One region of the Streptomyces sp. NPDC046831 genome, then DNA from elsewhere that is predicted to be linked to it. Evidence: riboswitches for the same ligand, from Rfam matches in the RefSeq annotation. Region 1 holds a riboswitch; each other region holds the start of a gene.

What was found. A riboswitch is a leader RNA that binds a small molecule or an ion and turns the genes downstream of it on or off. The one in region 1 is predicted to bind cyclic di-AMP.
Positions count from the first base shown of each region.
Region 2: linked by a shared signal. The riboswitch ahead of ABZ920_RS18855 (transglycosylase SLT domain-containing protein) and the one ahead of ABZ920_RS13435 (NlpC/P60 family protein) in region 1 are both predicted to bind cyclic di-AMP.
Region 3: linked by a shared signal. The riboswitch ahead of ABZ920_RS10410 (M23 family metallopeptidase) and the one ahead of ABZ920_RS13435 (NlpC/P60 family protein) in region 1 are both predicted to bind cyclic di-AMP.
Region 4: linked by a shared signal. The riboswitch ahead of ABZ920_RS20445 (C40 family peptidase) and the one ahead of ABZ920_RS13435 (NlpC/P60 family protein) in region 1 are both predicted to bind cyclic di-AMP.

Region 1 covers NZ_JBEYXZ010000012.1:76,986-82,496, reverse strand. The annotation lists gene ABZ920_RS13445 (diacylglycerol kinase family protein) at 1-429, opposite strand, end outside; gene ABZ920_RS13440 (AI-2E family transporter) at 809-1,912, shown strand; gene ABZ920_RS13435 (NlpC/P60 family protein) at 2,403-4,325, opposite strand; cyclic di-AMP (ydaO/yuaA leader) riboswitch at 4,433-4,604, opposite strand; gene ABZ920_RS13430 (pyridoxamine 5'-phosphate oxidase family protein) at 5,011-5,436, opposite strand.
Region 2 covers NZ_JBEYXZ010000020.1:110,712-116,222, reverse strand. The annotation lists gene ABZ920_RS18865 (DUF2092 domain-containing protein) at 1-124, opposite strand, end outside; gene ABZ920_RS18860 (polyprenyl synthetase family protein) at 834-1,844, opposite strand; cyclic di-AMP (ydaO/yuaA leader) riboswitch at 2,528-2,723, shown strand; gene ABZ920_RS18855 (transglycosylase SLT domain-containing protein) at 2,729-3,238, shown strand; gene ABZ920_RS18850 (HAD family hydrolase) at 3,450-4,262, opposite strand; gene fahA (fumarylacetoacetase) at 4,628-5,511, shown strand, end outside.
Region 3 covers NZ_JBEYXZ010000008.1:116,689-122,199, reverse strand. The annotation lists gene ABZ920_RS10415 (pitrilysin family protein) at 1-633, shown strand, start outside; cyclic di-AMP (ydaO/yuaA leader) riboswitch at 855-1,016, shown strand; gene ABZ920_RS10410 (M23 family metallopeptidase) at 1,029-1,787, shown strand; gene ABZ920_RS10405 (GntR family transcriptional regulator) at 1,996-2,691, shown strand; gene ABZ920_RS10400 (HPr family phosphocarrier protein) at 3,042-3,323, opposite strand; gene ABZ920_RS10395 (GNAT family N-acetyltransferase) at 3,504-5,511, shown strand, end outside.
Region 4 covers NZ_JBEYXZ010000024.1:5,189-10,699, reverse strand. The annotation lists gene ABZ920_RS20465 (8-amino-7-oxononanoate synthase) at 35-1,162, shown strand; gene ABZ920_RS20460 (DUF397 domain-containing protein) at 1,232-1,459, opposite strand; gene ABZ920_RS20455 (helix-turn-helix transcriptional regulator) at 1,469-2,335, opposite strand; gene ABZ920_RS20450 (ATP-binding protein) at 2,548-3,006, shown strand; gene ABZ920_RS20445 (C40 family peptidase) at 3,634-4,107, opposite strand; cyclic di-AMP (ydaO/yuaA leader) riboswitch at 4,111-4,292, opposite strand; gene ABZ920_RS20440 (hypothetical protein) at 4,662-4,970, opposite strand; gene ABZ920_RS20435 (ATP-dependent Clp protease proteolytic subunit) at 4,978-5,511, opposite strand, start outside.

The DNA.
Region 1 (5,511 bases):
GTCCTCCCGATAGGCAGGGTCCTGCACCACAGCGGCATACGCTCCGAACGACACGTTGTTGACGAATGCCCGCTCGCCCGCATACCCGAGGTCTACGCGCAGCTCGACGCCGTCCGTCAGGGCCTCCAGCGCGGCCGAAGGGTTCTCACGGTCCAGGCCGAGGTCCATCGCGAAGTGGTTGCGGGTGCCGGCCGGAATGACCACGAAGGGCAGGCCGCTCTCCGCGGCCACCGCGGCGACGAGTGCCAGCGTGCCGTCTCCGCCGGCGACCCCGAGCAGATCCGCACCGTCAGCCACGGCGCGTCGCGCGACAGTCGCCGGATCCCGTGGCCGGGAATGATCGATCAGAACGACCTGCGCTCCGAACGCACAGGCCCGTTCCGCGATCCGGAACCGGAGGGCTTTCCCGTTCCCCGAATGGGGATTCACGATCAGACAGGGCCGCAGCGCGCTGGTCGCCGGTCGCGACTCGTTACCGGTCACGGCGCGTGCCGACAGGCCGCATGCGGACCGGCGCACGCCGGCACCGGCAGGACTGCCGTGAGCAGGCCGACGGCTGAGGGCGCCGTCCCCGCCGGGGCCGACGGTCCGGCGAGTGCACCTGCGGCCACCGTCACCATGACACTTCCTTCAACGCGTGAGGCGTACGGCATCATCTTGCGGCTCGGCTCGGGCATCCGCACCCGGGGCGCACGGGGTCGAGGCGCCACTGCCGTCACGGTCCTGGCGAGTGCGGCACGCGGCAAAGCGACCCGCGCGAGGGAGGTCACCCCGTTTCTCCGTGACGGGGTCTGGGCACCCAGTGCCCATGGCGTCGCGTCAGGTTCCGGTGCGCACCATCCTCGCCACCATCGGTCTGGTGCTCGCCACCTACGTAGTACTCGAGTTGGTGGTGCACGCCCACCGCGTCCTGATCTGGGCGGTCATCGCGCTGCTGCTGGCCGTCTCCCTTCACCCGGTGGTGGAGGCGCTGCAGCGCCGTGTGCCGCGGTGCCGACGGGCGGTGGCCACCTTGCTGGTCTTCTTGGCCGCGGCTGCGGCCATCGGCGCGGTGATCGCCCTGTTCGTCATCCCCCTGGCTCAGGAGGGAAGCCGCTTCGCCGAACGCCTGCCCGCGATGATCAGGGACGCCCGGGCCGGTCGCGGGCCAGTCGGCAGCCTGCTGCAGCGGACGCACGCTCTGCAGTATGCCGAGCGGCATCAAGCGCAGATCCACACGTTCGCCACCGGACTGAGCACGCCCGTCCTGAAGTTCATCCGCAGTGCCGCTACCACCGCGACAGGCGCTCTCACCATTTTCGTCCTGGCCTATCTGATGGTGCTGGAAGGGCCGAAGGCCATCGACGGCGCCCTGAGCCTGGTGGACGACGCGCGTGCCGCCCGCATCCGCCGGGTGGGCGCCGCGTGCGCGCGTACGGTGACCGGCTACCTGACCGGCAACCTGCTGATCAGCGTCATCTGCGGAGTGCTGACCTACGTCATGCTGCTGGTTTCCGGAGTGCCGTTCGCCGGTCTGCTGGCCCTGTTCGTCGCCCTGACCGACCTCATTCCCCTGGTAGGGGCCACCATCGGAGCCGTCGTCGCCTCCTCAGTGGCGTTCACCCACTCCCTGGCGGCCGGCATCGGCGCCATCGTCTTCTTCATCGTCTACCAGCAGGCCGAGAACCACCTCCTGCAACCGGTCATCCTCTCCCGGACGGTGAGACTCAACCCCCTCACCGTGCTGCTGGCCATCCTGATCGCCACCGAAGTCGCCGGGATCCTCGGTGCCCTGCTGGCGATTCCCGTCACCGGGATCGTCCAAGTCGTGCTCGGTGACATCTGGGCTCACCGCCACGGGCGGCCGCCGGGGCTGCCGACGCGGGCGGACAGCGACCCCGAGAACACCGATCGGACCGACGCCCGCGGATGACCGTCGCAGGGCCTCGCCGGCGACGCCTTCGACGACTCGGTGGACAGGCACGAGCCGCACACCCATGATCCTCGCTGGTGCGGGTTTGTCGCGATCTGCTCGCCGGCTGGACCGGAGCGGTCGCCATCGCCGCGGCACGCAACGCCGGAACTGCCGGAAGACGCCCAGGGCGCGCCTGGTCGTGGACGTCGAACCCGACTCGATGCCGAGCGCCGGCTGTCCGACGGAGCATCCGGGGACGGGGTCCGGCGCGCGCTGCGACGTTGTCGTCGATGGTCGACGCTCGGCGTCGCCGTCCTCCGCGCCCTTGCGGCCGCACGCACCGGACCCCCTGCACAGGGGGCTGCAGGTGCCGCGGACAGCCCCCGGCCGGGACCCCGCCCGCCGGGACCTCGCGCCGGAGCCGCGCGGGCGTGTCAGGAAACACGCTGCGGTAGTGGACTGCCCGGGGGTACCCGCCGTCCCCGCCGGGGCGGGGACGGCACGGGCCTCAGGCGGGACGCACCGCGCTGTGGACGGCCCGGGCCCCGGCGAAGAAGACCGACTCCTCGCGAATCGGCGCCCCCGGGCTCGGCGCGTGGATCATCAGGCCGTTGCCCGTGCACAGACCGACGTGGCTGACGTCGCCGTAGAAGAGGATCAGGTCCCCGGCCCGCATCTCGGCGAGGGCCACGGGCGTGCCGCAGCCGGCCTGGCCGGCCGCCGTGCGGGGCAGGTCGACCCCGGCCGCTCTCCAGGCGGCCTGGGTGAGGCTCGAACAGTCGTAGGAGTCCGGCCCGGTCGCACCCCAGACGCACGGCTTGCCGACCTGCGCGCGGGCGAAGGCCAGCGCCTTCGCCGCCTTCCTCTCGTACGCCGTACCCCCGACGTCACCGACACCGAGCGGGGCGGCGGTGGTGGGGACGACGGGGGCCCCGGGGCCGGGGCCGGCGGCCGGGTCCGGGTGGGCCGGGACGGTGGGGAAGGGCGCCGTGGTGGTGGGGGCGGCTGGCGGGTCCGGGTAGGTCGGGACGGTGGGGAAGGGCGCCGTGGTGGTGGGGGCGGCTGCCGGGTCCGGATAGGTCGGGACGGTGGGGAGGGGCGCCGTTGTGATGAGGACGGCGGCCGGGTCCGGGTGGGCCGGGACGGAGGGGAAGGGCGCCGTGGTGGTGGGGGCGGCTGGCGGGTCCGGGTAGGTCGGGACGGTGGGGAAGGGCGCCGTTGTCATGAGGACGGCGGCCGGGTCCGGGAGGACCGGGACGCCGGGGGAGGGGGCGGTGGCCGGGTCCGGCCAGGCCGGGGAGGCTGCCGTCGTCGAGGCGGCGGCCGGATCGGGGAAGGGCGGGACGGCGGGGAAGGGAGCCGTGGTGTCGGGGGCCGCGCCGGTGGTGGGGGTGGCGGCCGTGCCCGGCTGGCCCGGGCTCACCGCCGTGCCGGACCAGTCGGCCCGGCCCCCGTCGGGGGCGTTGCCCGGGCCGGAGGCCGCCGGCTGCCCCGTCCATTGTTCGAGCAGCTGCTGAGAGGTCAGCCGGGACGCACTGGGGGCGTCCGCGTACCAGATGGCGCCGGCCGGCCCGGCTCCGGTTCCGGTCGCCGGGCCGCTTCCCCGGCCGGCCTGCCGGGCCAGCAGCCCGCGGGCCTGGTCCATCTTCCTCTGCAACCGCTCCTTGGCAGAGCTCGGCACCTCGGGCCGCGGCCGGGCGACGGAGGGCGGCCGGGTCGCGGCGGCCTCCGGCCGCGTCCCGGCGGTGGCCGCGACCGTCGGCGCCGGCTCGGCGGCGACTCCGGCCCACGGGGCGGGCGCGGGCACGGGGGTGAGGAGGTCCGCGGAGGTGAGGAGCTCGGGGGCGAACCGCGCCGGTGCCACGGCGGGTTCGGCGGCCGGCTCCGGCATCACCAGTGCAGTCGAGACCGTCGAGACCGTCGAGACCGTCGAGGTCATTGAGCTCGTCGAGGCCGTCGACGCCGTGAGGTCGGGGCCCGCGGTGAGCTCTCGTGCGGGGGGCACGGCGACGGGTCCGGCCGGCAGGCTCGGGAGGCCGGCGGCCGGTGCGGCGGCCGGCTCCGGCAGGGCCGGTGCCGTGGCGGACGGTCCGGCCGGCAGCGCGAGCCTGTCCCGCGTGTCCGACGCGGGCCCGGAGGCGGTCAGTTCACCCGCCGGGCGCCTCGCCGGCGCCGCGGACCGGGAGGCGGCCGGGTTCGGGCGGCGGTCGGCGGGCAGGACGGCCGGGACGGTCGGCCCCAGTTGCGCGCGCGCCAGGTCGAACCACTGCCTGGTGACGCTCTCCAGGGCCGGGTCCCGTCCCGCCGAGGAGGTGTCGCCGGGCGCGGAGTCGACGCGGGTGCGCCGTGCCCTGCTCCTCGCCCGGGTCGCGTTGTAGTTCCCCGTGGCCGTCTCGGCCTGGTCGTACAGGGCACTGACCCGCCGCTGCACCTCTTCACGGCTGGGTCCGTCACCGCCCGTTGCCGAGGCGGAGTCGCGCGCGCCGGGGAGGCCACTGCCGGCGGGGCGCGAAGGTCGTTCCGGCGCCAAGGAAGACGTACTCCTTCCGCGGACCGCCTACCGGGTCGGCAGTCGGGTTCGGGCGGTCGCTTCGGAAGGTGTGCCCTACGGCCCCGCCCTGCCGGGCTGTTGAGCCGATTCACCACAAGGTCGGTCGGGTTCCCGGCTCCGGTGGCCACGAGGGCGCGCCGGACGCGGCGGAGGCCACGCGATCCGGCGGGTTCGCCGGAGGCAATCGTGCGGCCCGGGCGTCAACTTAGCGAACATGTGTGCCTGGTGTGAAGGTCGAACCGCGACGGGACCGATGCGGGTTCGTTACCTGCCTGCCTGCCTGCCTGCCTGCCTGCCTGCCTGCCTGCCTGCCTGCCTGCCTGCCTGCCTGCCTGCCTGCCGGGCCGTTCCCCGCCCCGCCCCGCGCAGCGCCGGGCCGCCGGGGCCGTGCCGCGTGCGGCACGGCCCCGGAGACGGGGCGGCGAGCACGGGACCCCGGGCGGCCCGGCGCTGTGCGGGGCCGTACCGGCTCGCGTACCGTCGCGTCGCCCGGCTGCACGAGCCCCGGCCCCGCGGCCCCTGCTCCCGCCGCGCCGGGGCCGCGACAGGGAGTCCCAGGCGGCGGTCAGACGGACCCGAGGTCGGACGACACCCAGCGTTCGGGGCGCATGCGGACGACGACCTGCTCGCCGTGGTTCTTCCAGGCGAAGTCGACGTAGGCGTCGACCTTGTCGGCCGGGAGGTAGCGGGCCGAGATCTCCCGGAGCTGCTCGATGGTGGCGGGTTCCGTCCCGACGACCGGGCCCTCGACCGACACGTACCGGATCGTGGGTTCGACGCGGTCCACCATCAGGGTGAACCGGCCCGCCGCACCGATCAGCCGGTTCTTGCGGGAGTCCTTGCCGGTCAGGATCCAGGCGATGCCGCCCGGCGCGTACTGGTACCAGATGGGCACGGTCAGCGGGGCTCTGTCCGCTCCGGCGCCGACCGCCAGCGCGGCGACGTGCGGCTCGGCGAAAAACTTCTCACGCTCTTCGCGGTTCAGGGCCATACGGGTCTCCTCCAGCGGTGCCGAAGCGGACGTCTTCGCCATCCGTGCCCCGTCTCGGCGCCCGTGGCACTCACC
Region 2 (5,511 bases), on a different contig from region 1:
TGGTCGCCGCCGCCACCCCCACCACCGCGACCGGGACGGCGTACCGCGCGGCCCTGTGCCGCTTGGAGGGCAGGTCGTGAGCCTCCTCGGCGCTCGCGCTGTCGTCGGATTCGTACGGTGCCATGTGTGCCTTACCTCCGTCGTCGGCGGCGGCTGCTCGTCTCATGTGCACTCTCCTCCGCGCTCTCGCTTCGGCGCTCCCGCGTCGGCGGGAGCGGGGAGGCCCCCGTCACCCCGAGCCGCCATTCTCACCCGATCCGGTGAGAAGTGGTGTTGTCCGTGTCTCCATCTGACCAAATCGGCCGCGCCGAAGCGTCAGACCGCGGAGCCAACTCCACGTACGACTGCGGTATGACACGAGGGGCCGGTCCCTCCCCCGCCCCGTAGGGGTCGGGCCGGCCCCGGCCCGCCGAGGCCGCACCGGGCGCGTGACCTGGGTCACTCGGTACGAGGGGCGAGGCCCACCTGTCCGCGCCCGTGGGAGGGGTGACGTTGCGCCAGACACGCCTCGCGCGAAGGCCCTTCGCCGCCGGGAGAGGGACCGCTCGTCGTCCGGTCCCGTGCCGGCACGCCGCGAACGTGCTCCCGGCGCGCTGCGAGGGTGCCCTGGATGTGTCGCGAGGACGCTCCGGTTGTGCTGCGCCGTGCTCCCGGCGTGCCGCGACGGCTCTTTGGGCGTGTCACGAGGGTGCCCCTGGGCGTCCTGCGTCGTGCTCCGGCCGTGCCGCGCCGGAGGCCCCCGTTCCGGACGCAGCCGCGCAGCCGCGCTGCCGGGCCGTGCGGCGGGAGCGGGTGCCGGCCGCGCGCCGGTGCGCGCTTCCGCGCCGGGCGCTTCAGCCCGCCCGGTGCACCACCGCGTCGCAGAGCTCCAGCAGCGCAGCCTTCGCCTCGCACTCCCGCAGCGGGGCCAGCGCGGCCCGCGCCTCCTCGGCGTAGCGGACGGTGTCCCGCCGCGCCTGCTCCAGCGCCGGGTGGGCGCGCAGCGCGGCGAGCGCCTCCGCGTGCCGTGCGTCGTCGCTCAGGTCGGATTCCAGCAGCTCGCACAGCGCGACGTCCTCGGCGAGCCCCTGCCGCGCCGCACGCTCCCGCAGCCGCAGCACCGGCAGCGTCGCGATGCCCTCCCGCAGATCGGTGCCCGGCGTCTTGCCGGACTCGCGCGAGTCGCTCGCGATGTCCAGGACGTCGTCCGCGAGCTGGAAGGCGACTCCCAGCCGCTCCCCGTACTGCGTCAGCACGTCGACGACCGTCTCGTCGGCGCCGGACATCATCGCCCCGAAGCGGCACGACACCGCCACCAGCGATCCCGTCTTGCCGCCGAGCACGTCCAGGTAGTGGTCGACCGGGTCCCGTCCGTCCTGCGGCCCCGCCGTCTCCAGGATCTGGCCGGTGACCAGTCGCTCGAACGCGACGGCCTGCACCCGCACCGCCTCCGGTCCGAGGTCGGCGAGGATCTGCGAGGCCCGGGCGAACAGGAAGTCGCCGGTGAGGACCGCGACGGAGTTGCCCCAGCGGGCGTTCGCGCTGGGCACCCCGCGCCGCACCCCGGCCTCGTCCATCACGTCGTCGTGGTACAGCGTCGCCAGGTGGGTGAGCTCCACGACCACCGCGGACGGCACGACCCCCGGCGCGTACGGGTCCCCGAACTGCGCCGCCAGCATCACCAGCAGTGGCCGGAAACGCTTCCCGCCCGCCTTGACGAGGTGCTGCGCGGCCTCCGTGATGAAGGGGACCTCGCTCTTCGTGGCTTCGAGCAACCCTTCCTCGACAGCCGCCATTCCGGCCTGGACATCGGCTTCGAGAGCCTGGTCCCGCACGCTCAGCCCGAACGGCCCGACGACGGTCACGAGGGGTCTCCTGTCTGCTGGTGTCTGCTGGCGCTTACACGGTTTGTCGATAGGTCGCTGCCACCACTCAAGTCAGCGTATCCGGTCACGTTTCGATCACCGATATCGCCCACCGATACAGGCCAGGCGGTATCGGATCACGCCCGGTATGCACTTCATCGGCAGATAAGTGTGTATTTCAGCCGACTCCTCTCTCCTACCCGCTCCGCCGCGCCCCTCACCGGCGCCACCCTCCATTCCGGCCATGCTCCCGCTCCCCTGCCCCGCATGACGACGGCCTCGCACAGCGGGTCGTGGACCGCGCGGCCCGCGCTCCCGGGCCCGTTCCGCTCTCCATCGTCGCCCCCTGGCCAAGGCTCGGTGACGACTCCTCCGCACGGACCGCCGATCACCTGACCCTTTTGCTCTTATTGGGCGGTATTCCCCGTTGGCACCGAATGCCCCTGGCGGCGCAAACCGTGATTTGGGCCACTCGGCGGACCGGGCGCACCGAACGGCCGCCCGCACCGTTCTCCCCTGTCCGGCAAGCGAGTTGACCCTTGGCAACCGCAAAGGATCAAGCACCCCATACCCTCCGGTCCAAGGTCAATCAGGGCGTTGTGTGATTCCGGCACTTGTTCCGGACATGTGCTCTCGCATACGTTCCCGGCCGTCGGGTGGACGCCGAATCCTGCCACCGCCCGAGAACCCATCGACCGAACCACGCACGGCAGGAGCGGGGGACCCAGGTAAGTCGCCGGGCCGGAGCCGCACGACACGTCCGACGCGTCGTGCGCCGCACCGGAACGGCTCGGGGTGAAGTCGTGCTCCCGACGGAGCACGGCCGGGCAGTTCCCGCCCGAACCCGACAGCTCACCTCGCAGGCGAAGGAGAGGAACTCGCCCATGCCTGCCCAGGCTCAGCCCCGCCGCACCCGCACCCGTACCGCCCGCCTGACCCGCACCCTCGCCGTCGCCGGCACGGGTGTGGCCGTCCTCGCCCTGCCGCTCTTCGGCGCCACCGGCGCCTCCGCCGCCCCGGCGGAGTCCGCCCCGGCGGAGTCCGCCCCGGCCACCGCGACCGCCCTCGGCTACCCGAACAACCTCGACGGGTGGATCCGGGCCTCCCTCTCGGTCATGGCCAAGAACGGCATCCCGGGCTCGTACAACGGCATCCACCGCAACATCATGCGCGAGTCCTCGGGCAACCCGCGGGCCATCAACAACTGGGACTCCAACGCGGCCAAGGGCATCCCGTCCAAGGGTCTGCTCCAGGTCATCGACCCGACGTTCAAGGCCTACCACGTGCCCGGTACGTCCTTCGACATCTACGACCCGGTCGCGAACATCACCGCCGCCTGCAACTACGCGGCCAAGCGGTACGGCTCGATCGACAACGTCTTCGGCGCCTACTGACGGACCGGCACCGGCAGCGGCCGGGGGCGGGCGTCCGGCGGCGCCCGCCCCCGCGGCGCTTCCCGGCCGGGCCGGTCGGCGTCGCCCGGCCCGCCCGCGTCCGCTCCGGCGGGCACCCGGCGGCCCCCGCCGCGACGGCCGCGCACCGCAAGGACCGGCCGCCTCGACGGCCGGGTGCCGGGCACGACGCACCGGGCCGGAGGCGGTCCGCCTACCGGCCCGGGAACAACCGCTCGAGGACGACGGCGATGCCGTCGTCCTCGTTCGACAACGTGACCTCGTCGGCCACCGCCTTGAGTTCGGGGTGGGCGTTGGCCATCGCGACGCCGCGGGCGGCCCACTGGAACATCGGGACGTCGTTGGGCATGTCACCGAAGGCGAGGGCGCGGTCACGGCTCACCCCCAGGTGCTCGGCGGCCAGCGCCAGCCCGGCGGCCTTGGTGATCCCGCACGGCTGGAGTTCGACGGTGCCGGGGCCCGACATGGTGACCGTCGCCAGGGAACCGACCACGGCGCGCGCCACCGCCGCCAACTCGTCGTCCGCCAGTCCGGGATGACGCAGCAGCACCTTGCTGACCGGCAGGGTCCACAGGTCGTCGCGCCGTTCGACGCGCACGGCGGGCAGCGTGGGGTGCGGCATCACGTATCCGGGCTCGATGAGCGTGAGCCCGTCGACCCCGTCCTGGTCCACCGCCGCGTACACCTCCCCCACCTCGGCCTCGATCTTGCCGAGCGCGGTCTCGGCGAGCTCCCGGTCGAGGGTGACCGACCACAGCAGCCGGTCCGCCCCGGCGTCGTACAGCTGCGCGCCCTGGCCGCACACCGCCAGCCCCGTGCTCCCCAGCGTCTCGCACAGCGGCCGCACTCTCGGCGCCGGACGCCCGGTCACGACCAGATGCCGGGCACCGGCGTCCGCCACCCGCGCCAGTGCGGCGAGCGACCGCTCGGACACGGTGTCGTCGCCGCGCAGCAGCGTTCCGTCCAGGTCAGTGGCGACGAGGGCATATGCGAGGGAGGCGGCCATGATCAGAGAATACGGATCCGCGGTCCCTCCGACTCAACGGAATCCGGACGTCCGCGGCCGACGCCGTCCGGATTCCGGCCGTGTCCCTCGATGGCCCCGATCCTCTCTGTCCGCGCCCGGACGGCACCAGGACGACGCCAGGCCGGAATTGCCCACTCCGACACGGACATCGCGGACATCGAACACCCTTTGGACACTGCCCAAGACAGGCACCGCCCCCGTAACGTGTGGCGCGACCACACACCGAGCTCGGCGTCCGCACGGCAGGTGACCGGGCCCGGCGTGCGCGAGAGCGGCACAGCGCACCACGAGGGCGTGCACGACGGCGTGCGCGACAGACAGCACGAAAGAGAGGCAGTCACCCCATGCCCCCCTTCGAGGTCCCCGAGGGCGACCCCTTCGGCCCGCACAACCTGCCCTACGGCGTCTTCTCCCGCGCCGGTTCCGCCGAACGCACCGTCGGCGTCCGGCTCGGCGACCACGTCCTCGACGCGGGGGCGGCGGCCGTCGCGCTGGGCTCGCCGTACGCCTCCCTGCTCGCCCGGCCGACCCTGAACCCGCTGCTGGCCGCGGGCCGCACGGCGTGGTCCGACGTGCGGCGCGCGCTGACGGCGTGGGTGACGGTGCCGTCCCACCAGGAGACGGTCGCGCCGTTCCTGCACCCCCTGTCCTCCGTGACCCTGCACCTGCCCTTCGAGGTCGCGGACTACGTCGACTTCTACGCCTCCGAGAACCACGCCCGCAACGTCGGGCAGATCTTCCGCCCGGACGCCGTGGACTCGCTGACCCCCAACTGGAAGCACCTGCCGATCGGTTACCACGGCCGCTCGGGCACGGTGGTGGTGTCGGGGACGGACGTCGTACGGCCGTCGGGCCAGCGCAAGGCGCCCACGGACCCCGCCCCCGTCTTCGGGCCGTCCGTCCGGCTGGACATCGAGGCGGAGGTCGGCTTCGTGGTGGGCGTGCCGTCGGCGCTGGGGCAGCCGGTGGCCCTGGGCGACTTCCGGGAGCACGTCTTCGGGCTGTGCCTGCTCAACGACTGGTCCGCCCGGGACATCCAGGCCTGGGAGTACGTCCCCCTCGGCCCGTTCCTCGGCAAGTCCTTCGCCACGTCGGTGTCGGCGTGGATCACCCCGCTGGACGCCCTGGAGGAGGCCCGGGTGGCCCCGCCGGAGCGCACGCATCCACTGCTGCCCTACCTGGACGACGCCGAGGAGGAGCCCGGCGGTTACGACCTGCGGATCTCGGT
Region 3 (5,511 bases), on a different contig from region 1:
CGCGTGGTGATCGTGGACCGGCCCGGCGCCGTCCAGACCCAGCTGCTGATCGGCCGGATCGGCCCGGACCGGCACGACCGGGTCTGGCCCGCCCAGGTGCTCGGCACCTACTGCCTCGGCGGCACCCTCACCTCCCGCCTGGACCGCGTCCTGCGCGAGGAGAAGGGCTACACCTACGGCGTGCGGGCGTTCGGCCAGGTGCTGCGCTCGGCCCCCGACGGCTCGGGCGCGGCGATGCTCGCGATCAGCGGCAGCGTCGACACGCCGAACACCGGCCCGGCCCTGGACGACCTGTTCACGGTGCTGCGCAAGCTCGCCGCCGAGGGCCTCACCGACGCCGAGCGCGACACCGCCGTGCAGAACCTCGTCGGGGTGGCGCCGCTGAAGTACGAGACCGCGGCGGCCGTGGCGGGCACGCTCGCCGACCAGGTCGAGCAGCACCTGCCCGACGACTACCAGGCGACGCTGTACCGGCAGCTCGCCGCCACCGGCACGGTCGAGGCCACGGCGGCCGTCGTCAACGCCTTCCCGGTGGACCGCCTGGTGACCGTCCTCGTCGGTGACGCGGCGCAGATCAAGGCGCCCCTCCAGGACCTCGGCATCGGCCCGGTCTCGGTGGTGACGGCCGACTAGAAGCGCGTCCCCCGGTCATGGCGGGCCGGGGGAGCACGCGCGCGGGGAGCCCTGGTGACCGGAGTGTCACCAGGGCTCCCTGTTGTCCGAATTGAGGGAGAGGCTGCCTGTCTGCGCTGTGGCGTGCGCTACAAAACCCGTCTTCCGTTTGGGAATTGAAGGCGGGCCCGATTAGCGTCATGCCGGCTGTCCGTCAGGCAGTGCGCCGCACCCGCGGCACCGGACAGCCATCGCCGAGTCCCCGTACGGCGCGAGCCAGGGGAGCCGGGGACCCACCGTCCCTGGGGTGAATCGGACGCCCGCGCCTGGTGCGAGGGGGCCCGTAGGAGACCTTCCTGCTCCGAACCCGTCAGCTAACCCGGTAGGCGAGAGGGAAGGAAAGGACCAGCCTGTCCATGGCGTTCAGCCGTGCCACCGGCAAGCACCGCCGGCCCAGCCGGGTACACCGCACCACCGCCCGCGCGGCGGGTGTCGCGGCCCTCACCACCACCGGCGTCCTCGGCGGTCTCGCCGCCGCCCCGGCGCTGGCTACGGAGACCCCCAGCCCGGAGGACACGGGCCTCACCCCGGTGGTCACCATCGGCGACTCCGTCGCCGCGCAGATCGACGCCCAGGCTGCCGCCCAGCAGCAGGCGGCCGAGGAGAAGGCGGCCGAGGAGGCCGCCCGCCTGCGGGCCGTCGAGCTGGCGAAGAAGGAGCGCGAGGCCAAGGAGCGGGCCGCCAGGGAGGCGGAGCGCCGGCGCCTGAACATGTTCGTCCTGCCGATCTCCGGCTCCTACGTCTCCACCGGCTACAAGACCGGCGGCAGCCTGTGGTCGTCCGGCTCGCACACCGGCATCGACTTCCACGCCGCGAGCGGCAGCACGGTGCACGGGGTCGGCGCCGGCACCGTCGTCGAGGCCGGCTGGGGCGGGGCGTACGGCAACCAGGTCGTGATCAGGATGGCCGACGGCATGTACACCCAGTACGCCCACCTGTCGTCGATCGGCGTCTCGGTGGGCCAGCGGGTCGTCCCCGGCCAGCAGATCGGCGTCTCCGGCGCCACCGGCAACGTCACGGGACCGCACCTGCACTTCGAGGCCCGTACGTCCCTGGAGTACGGCTCCGACATCGACCCCGTGGCCTATCTCCGCAAGCACGGCCTCGACGTCTGACCCCGCGAACGCCCCGAACACTCCGAACGCCCCGGCTGCCCGGCCGGGGCTTCGTGTTTTCCGGACGTCCGTCGTGCCCCGCACGTCCGCTGTCCGGGAACGTGCACGGATTTCGTCGCGCCGTCGGAAATTCCGGCCCGGTGCCATAGAGTCACGGAACAAGCGTCCAGCGTCGGCGTTTCACGGCGGAATCGAGGCGGAGGTCGGTATGCGTATTCCGGCGCACTCGGTGTGCACCGCGATCCGGGACGACATCGTCGCCGGCATTCACCGGCCCGGCGGCCGGCTCACCGAGGAGGTCCTCGCGCGCCGCTACGGCGTCTCGCGCGTCCCCGTGCGCGAGGCCCTGCGCACGCTGGAGGCGGAGGGGTTCGTGGTGACCCGGCGGCACGCGGGCGCGTGCGTCGCCGAGCCGACCGAGCGGGAGGCGGCGGACCTGCTGGAGATGCGCGCGCTGCTGGAGCCGCTGGGGGCCGCCCGGGCGGCGCAGCGGCGCACGGAGGCCCATCTGAAGGTGCTGCGCGGCCTGGTCGGGCTGGGGCAGGAGCGGGCCGGGCGGGGCAGCCGGGAGGAACTGCGCTCGCTGGGCGGCTGGTTCCACGAGACGCTGGCCCAGGCCTGCGGCAGTCCCGCGCTGACGTCGGTGCTGACCCAGCTGCGGCACAAGATCGCCTGGATGTACACGGTGCAGGCGCCGGCCGACCCCGTGGAGTCCTGGGCGCAGCACGGCGCCATCGTGGACGCCGTCGCCCGCGGCGACGGGGAGCGGGCGCGGGCGGTCACCGCCCTGCACGCCGAGCGCGCGGCCGCCGCGCACCGGCTGCGCGTCCCCGGGCGGCACGAGGGCGCCGCCCGCGTGAGGACCTCGCAACGGCCCGTCAACATACCGGGTCCCCGTAATTAACAGGAGGGCCGTATACAGGACGTGCAAGAAGAGGCAATTCGACGCGGGTGGAATTCCGGGCTGCTCATCTCGCGCGCCCGCGTATGAGCGGCGGCGGCGTGCCGTGCGGAATTCCGGACGGGGAATACCCGGTGAATGCACCGCTTCCCGGACCGCGCCCGAATGCTCCGGAGCGCCCGGAACGAGGACGGCCCCGAAGCGCCCGGGCCGGTACATGCCCCCGAGTGTCCGGACCGACGAGCAGCGCGGGAGTGTCCGGAACGGCGCATTCCCTGTAGCGCAGGAGCGGCGAGGCCGCGCCGCCCGTGCACGGGACGACGCGGCCTCGCCGCTGGAACGAGCCAATCCGGTCAGACGGTCTCGGGAAGCTCCTCGAGACCCTCGGCCACCAGCTTGGCCAGCCGGTCGAGCGCGGCGTCCGCGCCGTCGGCGTCGGACGCGAGGACGATCTCCTCGCCGCCCTGGGCGCCCAGGCTGAGCACGGCCAGCATGGACGCCGCGTTGACGGGGGCGCCGCCCGCCCTGGCGATCGTCACGGGGACGCCCGAGGCCGTGGCGGCCCGGACGAAGATGGAGGCGGGGCGGGCGTGGAGGCCCTCGGCCCAGCCGATGTTGACGCGGCGCTCAGCCATGCGATGCTGCCCTTCAGGTGTCCAGGGTTGTCTAGACCAGTTTCCCACACCTGTGGGAGTGGGCCGTGAACGGCCGGTGCCCGCTCACGGGCGGCGCCGGACCGCGGCCTCGATCGGCGTCCGCCTCCCCCAGCAGACTGCCTCGCCGCGCCGTCCGGCGCGAGCCTTACGCTGGGGCCCATGCAGACCTCGCCGGACCGGCACGCATACCCCGCCCACTGGGAGGCCGACGTGGTGCTGCGCGACGGCGGCACCGCGCGCATCCGCCCCATCACCGCCGACGACGCCGACCGCCTGGTCAGCTTCTACGAGCAGGTCTCGGACGAGTCGAAGTACTACCGCTTCTTCGCGCCCTACCCGCGCCTGTCCGCCAAGGACGTCCACCGCTTCACGCACCACGACTTCGTGGACCGGGTGGGCCTCGCGGCCACGGTCGGCGGGGAGTTCATCGCCACCGTCCGCTACGACCGCATCGGCGCCGACGGCAGGCCCGCCTCGTCCCACCCCTCGCCCGCAGCCGACGGGGGATCCGAGCCCCCCGCCGTCTCCGACGAGGCCGAGGTCGCCTTCCTGGTGCAGGACGCGCACCAGGGCCGCGGGGTCGCCTCCGCCCTGCTGGAGCACATCGCGGCCGTGGCCCGCGAGCGGGGCATCCGCCGCTTCACCGCCGAGGTGCTGCCTGCCAACACCAAGATGATCAAGGTGTTCACGGACGCCGGCTACACGCAGAAGCGCAGCTTCGAGGACGGCGTCGTCCACCTGGAGTTCGGCATCGAGCCGACGGACCGCTCCCTGGCGGTGCAGCGCGCACGCGAACAGCGCGCCGAGGCCAGGTCGGTGCGGCGGCTGCTCGCCCCCGGCTCGGTCGCCGTCATCGGCGTCGGCCGCACGCCCGGAGGAGTGGGCCGCAGCCTGCTCGACCACCTCCGCGACGCCGGGTTCACCGGCCGGCTGCACGCCGTGAACCGGGCCTTCCCCGAGGGGCAGCGGGAGATCGACGGGGTGCCCGCCCACCGCTCCGTGCGCGACATCCCCGCCCCCGTCGACGTCGCGGTCGTCGCCGTGCCCGCCGAGCGCGTCCCGGAGGTCGTCACCGAGTGCGGCGAGCACGGCGTGCAGGGACTCGTCGTCATCTCCGCCGGGTACGCGGAGAGCGGCCCCGAGGGCCGCGAGCGCCAGCGGGCGCTCGTCCGGCACGCCCGCTCGTACGGCATGCGCATCGTCGGGCCCAACGCCTTCGGCGTCGTCAACACCTCGCCGGACGTCCGGCTCAACGCCTCCCTCGCCCCCGAGATGCCCCGGCCCGGCCGCATCGGGATGTTCGCCCAGTCCGGGGCCATCGGCATCGCGCTGCTGTCCCGGCTGCACCGGCGCGGGGGAGGGGTCACCGGCGTCACCGGCGTGTCGACCTTCGTGTCGTCCGGCAACCGGGCGGACGTCTCCGGCAACGACGTCCTGCAGTACTGGTACGACGACCCCGACACCGACGTCGCCCTGATGTACCTGGAGTCCATCGGCAACCCGCGCAAGTTCACCCGCCTGGCCCGGCGGACCGCGGCCGCCAAGCCACTGGTGGTGGTGCAGAGCGCCGGCTCCGTCCCCCAGGGGCACGCCGTGCGGGCGACGCGGCTGCCGCACGCGGCGGTGTCCGCGCTGCTGCGGCAGGCCGGGGTGATCCGCGTCGACACGATCACCGAGCTGGTCGACACGGGTCTGCTGCTCGCCCGGCAGCCGCTGCCGACCGGGCCCCGGGTGGCGATCCTCGGCAACTCCGAGTCGCTCGGGGTGCTCACCTACGACCGCTGCCTCGCCGAGGGGCTGCGGCCCCATCCCCCGGTGGACCTGACGACGGCGGCCTCGGCGGACGACTTCCGCGAGGCGCTCACGCGCGCGCTGGCCGACGACAGGAACGACGCGGTGGTCGTCACGGCCATCCCGGCGGTGGGGGAGAAGGCCGCGGAGGACGCGGCCCTCGCCGAGGCGCTGCGCTCGGCGGCGGAGGCGTTCCCCGGCAAGCCGGTGCTCGTCGTCCACGTCGAGCTGGGCGGACTGGCGGAGGCGCTGTCGGCCGCGGCCAGCACGGGTCCGCAGACCGGCCCGGTGTCGACGGCCCGTGCGAGCGGCCGGCGGAACTCCGGCAGCGACACGGCTCCGGCTGCGGGCCCGGTTGCGGGTCCGGCTCCGGTTG
Region 4 (5,511 bases), on a different contig from region 1:
TCTGTGCACTGCCTACAAAAGCCCTGGAGGAGCCATGGCGTTCGGCTGGATCGACGAGCAGGCCCGGGCGCGTCGCGGCGCGGGGCTCGTGCGGACCCTGCGCCCGCGTCCGGCCGACACGCCGCTGCTGGATCTGGCGAGCAACGACTACCTCGGGCTGGCCCGCCATCCCGAGGTCACGGAGGGCGCCGCGGCCGCGGCCCGCGCCTGGGGCGGCGGTGCCACCGGTTCCCGGCTGGTCACCGGCACCACGGAACTGCACACCGAACTGGAACGCGAACTGGCCGGTTTCTGCGGGTTCGAGGCCGCACTGGTGTTCTCCTCCGGGTACGCGGCCAACCTCGCCGCGGTCACGGCGCTCGCGCCGCACGGCTCCCTCGTCGTCTCCGACGCGGGCAACCACGCCTCGCTCATCGACGGGTGCCGGCTGGCCCGCGGCACGACGCAGGTGGTGGGACACGCCGACCCCGAGGCCGTGCGCAAGGCCCTGGCGGGCCACACCGGGCCGGCGCTCGTCGTCTCCGACACGGTCTTCTCGGTCGACGGCGACGCGGCCCCGCTCACCGCGCTCGCGGCGGCCTGCCGGGAGCACGGCGCGGGGCTGGTCGTCGACGACGCCCACGGCCTGGGTGTCCTCGGCGACGGCGGCCGCGGCGCGCCGCACGCGGCGGGGCTCGCCGGCGCGGAGGACGTGGTCGTGACGGTCACGCTGTCCAAGTCGCTGGGCAGTCAGGGCGGGGCCGTGCTGGGGCCCGCCCGGGTGATCGACCATCTGGTGAACGCGGCCCGGACGTTCATCTTCGACACCGGCCTGGCCCCCGCGGCGGCGGGCGCCGCCCTCGCCGCGCTGCGGTTGCTGCGCCGGGAGCCGGAGCGCGCGGCGCGGTCCCGCGCGGTGGCGGGCGAGCTGCACGCACGGCTGACGGCCGCGGGTCTGGACGCGGTACGTCCGGACGCCGCGGTCGTCTCCGTGCGCGCGCCGTCCCCGGAGGGGGCCGTGCGGTGGGCGGCCGACTGCCGGTCGGCGGGGCTGGCTGTGGGCTGTTTCCGTCCTCCTTCCGTACCCGACGGTGTCTCACGGCTCAGGCTGACCGCACGGGCCGACCTCTCCGGGGCGCAGATCGAACGGGCTGTCGCGGCGATCGGCGGCACACGACCGTGAGTCGGCGTGACACGGCCGGGTCCCGCCCGAGGCCGAACGGGTCGGCGGGCTCGGACCTGACGAGGGGTGTCACCGCAACGAGGTGAGGAACCCGGCCCAGCTCCCGGGGGAGAAGAGCAGCGCGGGGCCGGCCGGGTCCTTGGAGTCGCGCACGGCGAGCCGCCCGGCCGCGGGACCGGAGCGCGGTGACGCCGTCTCGACGCAGTTGTTGGCTCCCGTGCTGTAGCTGCTGCGCAGCCATCGCACGCCGTGCAGGTCGTTGCTGGAAGGTACGTGGCAAGGCAGGGCAGCGGGCATGGCGCCTCCTTACGCGGATGCTCCGTGAGCTGTCGCGGCGATGAAGTCCAACGAGTCCTCGGGGGAAAGAGCGTGCTCCTGAAGGGAGTTGAAGGCCTCCGAGTAAGCCTCTACGTCTTCTTTCCGTTCGAGATGCGCGCTACTCGTCAAGTGGTCGAGAACCACCACGTCCAGGTCAGAAGTGCTCAGGAATGAAAAGATGACAAAAGGTCCGGTGACGCCGATGTGCGCCCCCGCCGCGAACGGCAGCACCTGAAGGGTCACCTGGGGCAGCCGGGCCGCCTCCACCAGCCGCTCCAGCTGCCGCGCCAGGACGCCCGGCCCGCCGACCTCCCGCCGCAGCACCGCCTCGTCGAGCACCGCGCTCAGCTCCAGCGGCGGCTGCGCCCGCAGCACGTCCTGCCGGGCCAGCCGCACCTCCACCAGCGCGTCCAGCTGCTCCTCGTCGAGGCCCTCCACCGCCGCCCGGGTCACCGCACGCGCGTACTCGGGCGTCTGCAGCAGGCCGGGCACGACCGAGGTCTCCAGCGTGCGCATGGCGCTGGCCTGCGACTCCAGGCTGATGAAGTCGCGGTAGGTCGGCGGCAGGACACCCCGGTAGGCCTGCCACCAGTGGTGCCGGCCTGCGCCGTCGTGCGAGCCCGCCAGCACCGTCAGCAGCTCGCGCAACCGGGCGTCCTCGACGGCGTAGGCGTCCAGGAGCAGCCGCACGTCGGCCGGCTTCACACCGCTCGCGCCGGTCTCGATCCGGCTGACCTTCGACTGGTGCCACCCGACCAGGCCGGCCGCCTCTTCGCTCGTCAGGCCGGCCGCGGTGCGCAGGGCGCGAAGTTCGGCGCCCAGCTTCCGGCGGCGTACCGCGGGACCGTGCTGCATGGGCTACTCCCTATCCCCTCCGCGCCGCCCGAATACGGTCTGCCGTCGCAGAGTTCACCGCTTCGAGCGACAGATATATGCATATCTCGGTGGAACGCCGTCGTGGGCGACGCGGTGATGGCAGTCTGACGACGAGGCACCAGTCCGGGACCGTACTCGAACCATCCGCTCCGTGTCGGTCTGCGGTCGCGCGGGAAAGGGATGACGTCGCCATGGCAGACCATCTGGAAGCATCCGTCACTCTGCCGAGCGAACCGGTCTCGGTGTCGGCGGCCCGCAGCTTCGTCGCGGACACCCTGACGGAGTGGGGCCTGCCGGCGGAGGCGGACACCGCCGACACGGTCCGGCTCATCATCTCCGAACTGGCCACCAACGCCGTCCAGCACACGTTCGGTCAGTCGCCGACCTTCACGGTCGACCTCCTGCTCGACCGCGACGAGCAGTTGCGCATCGGTGTCACCGACAGCCACCCCCGGTTCCCGAAACGGCTCCCGGGCGCCGTCCAGCAGGACAACGGCCGGGGCATGGTGATCATCCGGTGGCTGACGGCCGAGTACGGGGGCCGGTTCAGCGTCAGACCCACGCGCGAGGGCGGCAAGACCGTCTGCATCGCGCTGCCCTGGCCGGTGCTCACCCCTCCGGTCACGGCGGCGGGGCCGCCGGAGCCGTAGGGCTGCCCGGTGGGCCCGCCACCGCCGGGCGGACGGCCCGGGGGCCGCGGTCCCGCCGCCGGGCCGCGCCAGCCGCACGAGCCGCGTCGGCCGGAGGCGCCGTAGGGGCCGGGCAGCCGCCTGGGCTGCCTCAGCCGCACGGGCGTTGTCGGCGGGCCTGCCCTCGGCCGCGTCGGCCGGAGTCGCCGTCGGGGACCGGGCGGCCGACCCGGGCCGCGTCAGCCGTACGGCCCGCGTCGGCCGGCCTGGCCTCGGCCGCGTCGGCCGGAGTCGCCGTCAGCGAGCAGCTGCAGCCGCAGTGGACCGGACCGTTGCCGGCCGCCTCAGCGCCGACGGGTTCCTCAGAGCCGCGTCGGCCGCAACGGCCCGTCCGGGACCGCGTCGGCCGCAACGGCCGGCCCGGGGCCGCGTCAGCCGGGTCCGCCGTCGGGGGCAGCGCAGCCGCAGCGCGCCGCCCAGGAGGGCGGGACCGCACGCCGCGGCCTCCGTCGGGCGATCGCCGTGCGCGGGGGCCCGGTCACGGGACCGCGGCTCGCCGGCCGGGGGCGGGGCGGTGCGTCAGGGCACCGCCACCCGGCCCGGCCGGCCCGACGGACCCGGCCGGCCCCTCGCCCCCTGCGGGCCGGGTCAGCCGACCCGCCCGTACCAGACGCTCTTCGTCCAGATCTTCTGCAGCCGCACCACGTCTCCCGTCTTCGGGGCGTGCCAGATCTTGCCCTTACCCGCGTAGATGCCCACGTGGTACACGTTCGAGCCCGAGTGGAAGAACACCAGGTCTCCGGCCCGGCGGCTCTTCGCGGAGATGTGGCGGCTCTTGTTGTACTGCTGGGCCGCCGTACGGGGCAGCTTCTTGCCCGCCTTCTTGAACGAGTACAGCGTGAGCCCCGAGCAGTCGAAGCGCCGCGGACCCACGGCCCCGTACTTGTACGGGGAGCCCTTCTTGGACGCCGCGATGTGCAGCGCCTTCGTCGCCGACGTGGCGGCCGCGGCCTCGGAGGCGACACCGGGGACCACGATCGAGCCGCCGACGGCGGCGATGGTCAGGGCCGAGGCCGTGCCGGCCCGGGCCATGAGCGACGGGACACGATTCAGCGCAGTCATGCGCAACCCTTCGTCAGCCGCCTGTGAAGGATGACCTGTCGGATTCGGGCTGGCGAAGTAGCCCGGCCGCGTTGCCGCGGCTTCACCCCAAGGGCTGCTCGGCCCGGCCATGACATGGCCGTTCCGGCGACCCGTCGTACTTGGGTCCTCCACTCCTGCCGATCCACTTCCGTCGACCGGTCATCCGGGCGGCGGCAGGACTCGGCGTCCGCCCGGACCGCCCCGCCGTTGTGGCGGGGGCTTGTCGTCAGACACGGATCTTGGCTCACGGATGTCCGAAAATCCCAACGGAACCGGGGATTTGTGTTGTTACTCACCACTCACCCGTTCGGGTGGACACCCCACCGATCGAACGTCTGTCGCGGGTCCCGACGAGTCCCGGACCTGCGGCGGAACGCTTCATTCCGACCAACGGGCAGGCGCTGTGCGCAACTCGGACAGCCCTTGGAGAGGAGCTGGAAGTCGACCGGAAGGGCGTAGGCCGTTCGGCTCGTTCTGCGGCGGAACCGTGCCCTCCGTCGACGGCGAGGAGGGAGCGCGTCGGTGGTACGGCGTCAACTTCGCTGCGCCGGCGGGACGGTGACACGCGCCGTGCGCCGCTCCCCGTCCAGCACCCGCAGCGCCCGTGCCAGGGTGGTGGAGTGCAGCTCGCTCTCGCCCCGCTGGTGCATCAGGCTGAGCGCGTCCCGCAGCCCGGCTGCCTCGCGGACGAGCGCCTGAGCAGCCCTCAGGCCGCGGTAGGTGCTCCCCTCGCGGGCGGGGTTGATCCGGCCCAGCAGGTCGGCCACGCGGAGGTAATGGTCGATCAGCTCGCCCTCGGCGTGGGTCAGGGCGGGCATCGGTGGCAGCTCGGGCGGCAGCACGGGCGCGTCACCTCGCACCCGGTGCGGCCTGCGGGCCCCTGTGGCCGGTGACGACGCGGTCGACCAGCCCGTGCGCCGGCGCGGCCGGCGCGTCCAGGACCGTTTCCCGCTCCAGGTCCGCGCTCACCTGCCGCGGGGCCCGCCCGGTGTGCCGCACCAGCATCTCCTCCAGGCGTGTCCACACGCGCGCCATCTCCTCCGCCCGGGTGGTCAGGCAGGACGTCCGCCCCCGCAGCGGCTCGGAGACCGGCGGCTGGCCGAGGGTCACGCGGGCGCCGGGCAGGACGGACCGCTTGCCCGGAGTCCCCGCGGCCGGCAGGACGGCCGCGTACCGGTCCGCCCGGCCCAGGCAGGTGGTCGCCACGTCGCAGCCCACGTACCGCATCGTGTCGTAGATCGCCGCCATCGCGCCGAACGCGCCGCCGGGCGAGTTGACGTACAGCGCGATGTCGCGGTCCGGGTCCCGGTGCTCCAGGTGCACGAGCTGTGCGATCACGTCGTTCGCCGCGGTGTCGTCGATCGGTGTGCCGAGGACGACGAT